Regions from separate parts of the Caldanaerobius polysaccharolyticus DSM 13641 genome, predicted to be linked through region 1. Evidence: riboswitches for the same ligand, from Rfam matches in the RefSeq annotation. Region 1 holds a riboswitch; each other region holds the start of a gene.
What was found. Region 1 has a riboswitch for S-adenosylmethionine ahead of CALPO_RS13640 (homoserine dehydrogenase). Riboswitches for the same ligand answer to the same signal wherever they lie in the genome.
Positions count from the first base shown of each region.

Region 2: another riboswitch for S-adenosylmethionine. It lies ahead of CALPO_RS0104220 (methionine ABC transporter ATP-binding protein); the one in region 1 lies ahead of CALPO_RS13640 (homoserine dehydrogenase).
Region 3: another riboswitch for S-adenosylmethionine. It lies ahead of CALPO_RS0101950 (homocysteine synthase); the one in region 1 lies ahead of CALPO_RS13640 (homoserine dehydrogenase).

Region 1 is NZ_KE386495.1:360,396-363,636, forward strand. It holds gene CALPO_RS0108150 (LacI family DNA-binding transcriptional regulator) at 1-610, opposite strand, end outside; gene CALPO_RS13640 (homoserine dehydrogenase) at 614-1,594, opposite strand; SAM riboswitch class I at 1,674-1,775, opposite strand; gene CALPO_RS0108160 (S-ribosylhomocysteine lyase) at 1,816-2,259, opposite strand; gene CALPO_RS13645 (polysaccharide deacetylase family protein) at 2,529-3,241, shown strand, end outside.
Region 2 is NZ_KE386494.1:664,945-668,185, forward strand. It holds gene CALPO_RS0104210 (DUF2156 domain-containing protein) at 36-914, shown strand; gene CALPO_RS0104215 (hypothetical protein) at 890-1,393, opposite strand; SAM riboswitch class I at 1,543-1,641, shown strand; gene CALPO_RS0104220 (methionine ABC transporter ATP-binding protein) at 1,695-2,720, shown strand; gene CALPO_RS0104225 (methionine ABC transporter permease) at 2,701-3,241, shown strand, end outside.
Region 3 is NZ_KE386494.1:205,427-208,667, forward strand. It holds gene argC (N-acetyl-gamma-glutamyl-phosphate reductase) at 29-1,066, opposite strand; SAM riboswitch class I at 1,358-1,464, shown strand; gene CALPO_RS0101950 (homocysteine synthase) at 1,548-2,819, shown strand; gene metX (homoserine O-acetyltransferase MetX) at 2,825-3,241, shown strand, end outside.

The DNA of each region.
Region 1 (3,241 bases):
GTCCCAGTTGTACCAGGTAATCCACTGCCTTTATAACGCCACCGTAATTGTCAGAGGTTACATAGCCGCACTTTTTCCCACTTATAGGAATATCTATGCCTATACAAGGTATTTCCCTGACGATAAGCTCTTTTATATACGGATCGTCATCCTTAAACCCAATTACCAAAATCCCATTTAAGCTGTACTGTTCACAATAACTGACATAAGATATGTTTTCCTTTTTAATCTTGTACACATTTAAAAAGAGTATATTATACCCTTGCTCTTCCACAGTACGCTTAAAGCTCATTATTATTTCATTAAAAAATTCGTTCTCATAATCCCTCCAGACATCGTAAAGCAATCCGATAAGCCAGGACTTTTTGGTACACAATACCCGGGCAATCTGATTGGGCTGGTAATTAAAACGTTTTATTACCTCCATAACTTTTTCCCGGGTTTGTTCGCTTATGTCTTCGTATCCATTTATCACCTTAGAAACCGTAGAAACCGAGACCCCTGCCTCTTTAGCTATAGTTTTTATATTTACAATATGGATTACCCCCTTTGCAGTAAACGTTGTCTGATCTTTTACATATATATTACAAAAAAAATAAAGGGATTGCAACATTTATCCCTTTGCAGTACGCTCGTACTTGCCCAAAATATCCACTATATCAGAAAGCACTGCGTCACCTGTGGGCATCTGTCCGGCTCCATATCCTACAAAAAACTGCTGTCCAAAACCATCCCCTTTTATCACTACAGCATTTTCTACCCCGTTTACCTGTCCAAAAAGGCTGTTAACAGGAAAAAACTCCGGCTTAACGCCTGCATTTATTTCATCGCCATTCTTTTTAGCCCACGCATAGAGTTTAATCCTTTGACCTCTTGCTTTGGCCTTTTCTACATCTTTCTTAGAAATACCGGCTATACCTTCTACCTCTATGTCTTTTACATCCATATCAATGTCAAACACCTCCCTTATGAGTATCATAAGTTTAAACAGCGAATCGTAACCCTGTACATCATAAGATGGATCGCTTTCGGCATATCCTAAGCGCTGGGCTTCTTTAAGGGCTGTACCATAATCCCATTTATTGAGTTCCATCTGCGTAAGTATATAGTTGCACGTGCCATTTAATATACCTCCTATGTAATCAATCTCGTCGGTGATTTTAAAACGCCTTACCTGACGTATCACCGGTATAGCTCCCGCCACTGTAGCTTCATACCTTAAATCCACCCCATAGGACTTGGCCAATTGCAAAAGCTCTCTACCATGTTTTGCTATTAATTCTTTGTTGGCTGTTACTACATCCTTCCCGCTCTTTATAGCCTTCTCCACGTATTCTCTCGCAGGGTAAACGCCACCAATAGCTTCTACTACTAAATTTACACCATCATCCGAGAGAATATCATCGGCTATTGTGGTAAATAAACTGTCGTTTAATGGCACGGCTCTTGTTTTCTTAGGATCTCTTATCAGTACTTTTTTTACAAATACATCACATCCCATTTTATCTCTCATGTTTTGCTTTCTCAGTTCAACAAGCCTGTATACCCCTGAACCCACCGTGCCAAAACCTAAAAGCCCCACTCCAATCCTCATCGCAAAACCTCCTGAAAGAATTTATTATTTAAAAAAGCTCCCTTCGATGATGAAGAGAGCTTTTTCTTGCAAAGCTATCCTCTCATCTCTCAGGTTTCCCTGCAGGATTTGGCACCAGACGCACTTATGTGCCGGCTGCCGGGTTTCATCGGGCCAGTCCCTCCACCGCTCTCGATAAGAGTAGCTTTTATATTCAATTGTCTCATTAAAGTATAAACTTTTTATTGCAACTTTTCAAGCACTTCTTTGGCGTATTCTTTAGCGGTAAATAAAGAGTGATCTCTGTAATTGCCGCACTGAACTTCGTTGGTAGCTGGTACTTCTTCTTCCTTTGTGTTTATAATCCTTTCCAGGACCTTTTTCAACACACCTTCAATTTCCTTTTCCGGCGTATCGCCGAATTTGATCATATAAAATCCTGTACGACAACCCATAGGCGATATATCTATTATACCTTCCATGTAATCCCTGAAATAAACAGCAAACAAATGCTCCAGGGTATGAAGCCCCCCTGTGGGTATTGCATCCATATTGGGCTGAACAAGCCTTATATCGTATTTAGCTATCACATCGCCTTTAGGTCCCACCAACCGCCCGGCTTTTCTCACATACGGAGCTTTGACAGTTCTATGGTCTAATTGAAAACTCTCCACTTTAACCTCCATGGCGATCCCTCCTATCACTACAATTTTATCATATATCTATCAATTTAACCACATCTCTATTAGCATTAAGGACGCACCTTTCTCTCAGCTCTTGCGAGCACCCCTAGTGGAATTACAACGCTAACTTATTATATCACTATGGGCTGAAAAATACCATAATAACAGCTATTTAATACATTTGTAACACAATAATAATATTGCCTTAACTCATTTAGCAGGCTGTTTTGATATAATCTCATCAGAAAGGCAAACTACTGGAGAGTGTTACAATGATAAAGAAAATCACCGTAATTCTATTGTTGCTATTTACCTTAGGCATCACCTCATCCTCTCAGAGGATTTCTCAAAATCCAAGCAATATGCCGGTAATAAACAATGTCAAAGAGGAGGAAAAAGCAATCCCTCTGAAAAAAGTGGAAATACCTAAGGAAAAGAGCGCAACACCCGATGATGAGGCAAAGTTAAGAGAGCTAATGTTTGGGCCAAGGTTACAGCAAATACCTAAATTATTAGGTTCGCACCCAAATAGTGAAAACAACATCGCCATCACTTTTGACGATGGGCCCAGCTACGCCTATACCGCAAAATACATTGAAATATTAAAACAATACAACGCTAAAGCCACGTTCTTTTTAACCGGTGAAAATGTCGAAAAAAATCCTGGCCTCGTCAAACTGATAGCCGACAACGGGTTCGAAATCGGCACTCATTCCTATAGCCATGGAGATATGGCCAAGATGTCACAGGAAGAAATAAAAAGGGAGTTATGGCGTTCTTCGCTTTTAATTCACAAAATAACAGGTCAAAAGGTTACCCTGTTTAGGCCACCTTACGGATCTGTCAGCGACAGCTTAAAAATCGCATGCCAAGACTTTGGCCTTCGCATAATATACTGGAATGTAGACCCTAGAGATTGGGAAAACCCGGACTACTGGACTATTGCAAACCGCATAGCAAAAAACGCCCACAGCGGTTCTATTAT
Region 2 (3,241 bases), on a different contig from region 1:
CAGTGGTTGGATACTTTGAACATCATTATCATGGGGTGAGATTATTGAAATTATTACACATAGAAGACAAAAATATCCTGGATTTTTTCTTCAAAAAATACCCTCCGCAGATCTCCGAATACACCTTTACAAACCTTTATATGTGGAATCACCGCTACAACCTTCACTACGAAGTAATTCAAGATTGCCTTTGCCTTGTATCTCAAAAAGACGCCATCACCATACTGCCCCCAGTAGGCGATGAATCCAACACCATAAAAGCCCTTGAAAAATTATGGGAACGATACGCCAAAGAAGGATTAAGCGTATTCTTTGAGCGTTTTCCAGAACATATGGCAAAAAAAATAAAAGAACTTTTTAATGTGAACATGGTCCTAGACGAGGACAACAGCGACTACGTGTACAACACCAGTGACCTCATAAACTTATCCGGGCGAAAATACCATTCGAAGAAAAACCACGTAAACCGCTTTAAAAAGCTGTACAATTACACTGTGGAAAACCTAAGCAAAAATCATGTCGCAGAATGTTTGAGCTTTACAGAAAAGTGGCTTGAGGACAAAGACCTCCAGCAAAACCCTGGCCTATTGGAGGAATTTCACTCTATAAAGACCTTTTTTGAAAATTACGAAATATTCGATGTAAAAGGTATTGTAGTAAAAATACAAGGAGAAATACAAGGTTATACCTTTGGCGAATTGCTCAACCCTGATACAGCCGTAGTGCATATAGAAAAGGCCAACCCGGATATACCTGATCTATATGCCTTTATAAACCAATGCTTCGCAGAGACCGCATGGGCTTCCATACCTTATATCAATAGAGAGCAGGATATGGGTATACCCGGGTTGAGGAGAGCTAAACAATCCTATCATCCCGTAAAGATGGTCTACAAGTACAGGGGACAAATGTAACTTCTGCTTTTTTCTCTGACAACAACATCACGGCCGAACATATGGTAAAGAACAGTTTCAGCAGCTTTTAAATGCCTGTACACCGTATCCGCAGAATTGCAAGAATCTATATGTACACCGCTACGCAGGTATATAGTTTGGCCCTTAAGTCTAGCCATATCCACCTGGCAGTAATTTATATATCCTGTCTTTTCACCTATGCCACGTTCCCCGCGCATTTTAAGGGGAACCATTATTATGTCTCTGCTAAAAGGTATGGGTAGGTATAGCTTTTTTCCCGTTATATTGCTACACTCGACTCTCAGAGCACTCAAATCCCTGGCAAAATACCACGCCATGTATTTGAGAACATAAACAACCCTGCAAGGTACCGTATACCCTGTTCCGTTATTGTCTATAATCTTGACGCAAGCCCTTCCTTTACAGGGTTCTGGCACCACCGCGCATATTTCATCGGCTTTTACAGGAAAGTTTAACACTCCTTACCACCTCAGGTATATTATATATCGAACTTGTGTTCGAGTCAATAAAAACACTATTTTTTAAATAAATTTTATGTTGACATATTAAATAATTTTTAATATACTTGTACCATAAATCTATATAAAATCTATCTAAATAGTGAGAACTCTTATCGAGAGTGGTGGAGGGACTGGCCCTATGAAGCCCGGCAACCGGCTTTAAGCACGGTGCCAAATCCTGCAGGGATCTCCCTGAAAGATGAGAGAGTAAAGCCTCTCTCGAAGAGGTTTTTTTGATGCGGAAAGACGGGTGAACGAAATGATAAAAATCCAGAACTTATCTAAAGTATACGACACCGGTGGTCAAAAAGTTGTAGCATTAGACGACATAAGCCTCACTATCAAAGACGGAAGCATATTCGGTATAATAGGTCTAAGCGGCGCCGGCAAATCGTCATTGGTAAGATGTATAAATCGGCTTGAAGAACCTACAAAAGGCCGTATATATATCGACGATATAGACATCACAGCGCTGGATAAAAAACAACTGAGGGAGATGCGCAAAAAAATAGGGATGATTTTTCAGCACTTTAACCTGTTGTCCAACGCTACCGTCTACGAAAACGTGGCCTTCCCCCTTAGGATAGCCAATTACCCTAAGGACAAGATAAAGGACAGGGTACATGAGCTGTTGCGCCTGGTGGACTTAGAAGAAAAAGCTTATAGTTATCCTTCCCAATTAAGTGGCGGACAAAAGCAAAGAGTAGGTATAGCCAGGGCATTGGCCAATCACCCCCGCTTACTTCTAAGCGACGAAGCCACGTCCGCATTGGATCCCATGACGACCAGGTCTATACTCAAGCTGCTGAAGGAGATCAACAAAAAGTTCGGCATAACAATCATAGTCATCACCCACGAAATGGACGTCATAAAGGAAATCTGCGATGAAGTAGCCGTCATCGAGAACGGAAAGATAATAGAGCAAGCAGATGTAGTAGATCTGTTTACCAATCCTTCAACGCAGACCACCAGGGCATTTATTGAAGATATAACCGCTAATCTGCCCGAAGACATAAAGATTTTAGAAAAACCCGGAGAAAAATTTATAAAAATCAGTTTTACGGGTACTGCTACATCAGAAGCGGTAATATCTAACATGATCAGAAAATACGGCGTGGACGTCAACATAATCAGAGGAACTATTGACAACGTCAAGGACATATCCATAGGTAAGCTTCTTGTAAAGGTATCAGGCGATGCTGAGGGGGTCTCCTCTTCCCTCCAATACTTAAAAGAAAAGGGCCTAAAGGTAGAGGTGTTAACCGATGAACAGCATAATAAATGAGTTCGTAAATCTGTACCAAATCATAGCTCCCTCTTTGATCCAAACCGTATACATGGTGTTTTTCTCAACTCTTTTTGCCGTTCTCTTTGGAGCACCACTGGGGATTATCCTGGTAATAACTCGAAAAGGCAACATATGGGAGAAACCTCGCCTCAACAGTGTGCTGGGAGTTATCATCAATACGGCCAGGTCCGTGCCTTTTATTATACTGATGATAGCTATATTTCCTATATCCCGCTTTATTGTGGGCACTACCATAGGTACCACCGCGGCTATCGTGCCCCTGGCTTTATCTGCAACTCCTTTTGTAGCCAGGGTGATAGAGAGTTCTCTACTAGAAGTAAACTGGGGCGTAATAGAAGCATCTCTCTCCATGGGCGCGTCCATCCCCCAGATCATATTCAAAGTACTGCTACCTGAAGCCAGGTCGTCGCTGGTATTAGGCATAACGTTGACCGTAATAAACATCATAGGTTACTCCGCCATGGCAGGAGCCATCGGTGGAGGAGGGCTAGGAGACC
Region 3 (3,241 bases), on a different contig from region 1:
ACTCTCCTCTCACCACCAGTTTCGCAGGTCACGGGTAAATCGCCGGAAAATCCAACCCCGTATTTTCCGGTAATCCAAAAAGTGAATTCATATTTTGGATAGCCTGACCTGATGCTCCTTTAACGAGATTATCTATAGCAGATATTATAATAAGCTTACCCGTGTGCTCATCGTATGCCAAACCGATATGGCAGTTGTTTGACCCATAGGTATCCTTTGTACGGGGAAACTGCCCTTCATCCAGTACCTTGACGAAAAATTCTTTGCTGTAAAATTCCCTGTAAGCCTCTCTTACCGTAGATAATGTAACGTCATCTTTTATATCACAATAGATGGTGCTCAAAATTCCTCTTGTCATAGGCACAAGATGAGGTATAAAAGTCACTTTAACATCGTTTCCTGAAAGATAACTTAACTCCTGTTCAATCTCTGGCGTATGCCTGTGATGTGTAACGCCATAGGCCTTTACGCTCTCATTGCATTCTGTGTACAGGTTATTGAGGGTTGGATTATGACCTGCACCAGATACCCCCGATTTAGAATCAATGATTATACCTTCCGCTTTTATAAGCCCGCACCTTAGCCCAGGAGCCAGTCCCAATATCACACTGGTGGGATAGCATCCAGGGTTAGCCACTACGTTGGCCCCTTTCAGCTCTAGCCTGTGTATCTCCGGAAGGCCATATACTCTCTTTATCCGCTGGTCAATAGGAGGAACAGGTCCATACCACTTCTCGTATACAGAAAAGTCATTAAAGCGAAAATCTGCACTTAAATCTATGAGCTTTTTATGCTTTGCTACAACCTCATTGGCCAGTTCATGGGCATGGCCATTGGGCAGCGCCGAGAAAATCACATCGGATTTTTTTATAATGTCTTCTTTATGTAATTCTTCAAATTTCATACCCACATACCCTTTTAAACTGGGATACAGATCGCTGTAGTCTTTATCTTTATAGTTATAAGACGTAACGCTTACGATCTCTACTTCGGGATGCAAAGCCAGTAACCTTATAAGCTCTACCCCTGTATATCCAGAAGCTCCTACGACGCTTGCTTTTATCATATCTACCCCCCTTTCTTTTTTACTTCCTATAAATTGTATAACAATCTCTGTTTCAATACAATAACTTTTGATTTAATATTTATACATAAAATAGACGTCAATACAGGGACAAAGGACATCATTTTCGCATAATTAATAATTATTATGTATAATAATTCATCGTTTATTACATTATACTCGCTAATGAATAAAAATGCAATATTTTTTACCATTAAATTTTGGCTATTGCGTTAATTCAATTTGTATGCTATAATTTCCGTAATTAAAAAATAAAATAATCAGTAAAAAAACCTCTTATCAAGAGTGGCGGAGGGACTGGCCCGATGAAGCCCGGCAACCGGCACGTTGGTGCGACTGGTGCCAATTCCTGCAAAACGATGAGTTTTGAGAGATGAGAGGGGGTACATAGAGTATGCGCCCTCTTCTCATTAGAAGAGGTTTTTTAATGCCTATTTTACAATTATAAGGAGGAATCTGCTCTATGAAATTTGACACACTGGCATTGCACGCAGGGCAAAAACCCGATCCAACTACCGGTTCTCGGAGCGTGCCTATCTATCAGACTACATCGTACGTGTTCAACAGCCCAGAGCACGCAGCAAACCTCTTCGGTTTAAAGGAAGAGGGCAATATATATACAAGAATTATGAATCCAACGGTAGACGTCTTTGAAAAGAGAATAGCCGCTTTGGAGGGCGGTGTAGGAGCTCTTGCTACCTCTTCAGGGATGGCAGCTATCACTCTTTCAATACTCAACATCGCTTCAGCAGGAGACGAAATCGTAGCCTCCACCAACCTGTACGGGGGCACCCACACTCTTCTAGCGAATACATTGCCTAAATTTGGCATTAAAACGGTATTTGTAGACCCAGAAAGACCTGAGGAAGTAAAAAATGCCATAAATGAGCGAACTAAAGCCATATTCGGTGAGATCATCGGCAATCCCAAAACAGATATTTTTGATATAGAAACCTATGCTCAGATCGCCCATGAAAACCACATACCGTTGATAATAGACAATACATTTGCCACCCCTTACTTATGCAGACCTTTTGAATTTGGAGCAGACATAGTCGTGCATTCTGCCACGAAATTTATCGGCGGTCACGGGACTTCTATAGGCGGCGTCATCGTGGATTCAGGCAAATTCAACTGGGATAACGGTAAATTCCCCGAATTGGTAGAACCTGACCCAAGCTATCATGGCTTAAGCTATACCAAGAGCTTTGGCAAAAGCGCTTATATTGTAAAAGCGCGGGTGCATCTTATGAGAGATATAGGAGCGTGTTTGAGCCCATTTAATGCCTTTTTGTTGCTGCAAGGGCTTGAGACGTTATCGTTGAGGATGCAGAGGCATTGTGATAACGCTCAGAAAGTCGCCGAATACCTTTACAAAAGCCCTTATGTAAATTGGGTAAATTACCCAGGATTACCTGACAACAAATACCATAACTTGGCTCAAAAATACATGCCAAAAGGTTGTGGTTCTGTTTTCACTTTTGGAATAAAAGGGGGACTGGAAGCAGGCAAAAAATTTATAAGCAGCGTTAAGCTGTTCTCCCACCTAGCCAACGTAGGTGACGCCAAATCCCTTGTCATACATCCTGCCAGTACAACTCATCAGCAGCTTTCAGAGGAAGAACAACTGGCATCAGGCATTACAGCGGATACGGTAAGGTTATCCATAGGCATAGAAGACATAGACGATATAATCGAAGACCTGGATCAGGCATTAAGAGCATCCCAGGGGTGAAGCCCATGATCGTAAAAAAGAGGTACCTCCACCTCACTAAGGACGAAATTGCTTTTACCACTGAAAGCGGCTACACCTTTGATGAGCTCACAATAGCATATGAGGTATACGGAAAACCTGATATATACAAAAACAACATCGTGCTTGTACTACACGCCTTGTCAGGGGACAGCCATGCTGCTGGCAGGTATTCAGAGGACGACAAAAAACCAGGTTGGTGGGATGGACTCATAGGGCCAGGCAAGTACATTGACACTGAAAAATACTGCGTGATCTGCTCCAACGTCCTGGGAGGATGCCAAGGTACCACAGGCCCATCGTCTATTAACCCTCGAACAGGAAAACCATACGCTTCTGACTTCCCTGAAATCAATATAAGGGATATGGTCAGGGTGCAGAAAATACTGTTGGACTATCTTGGG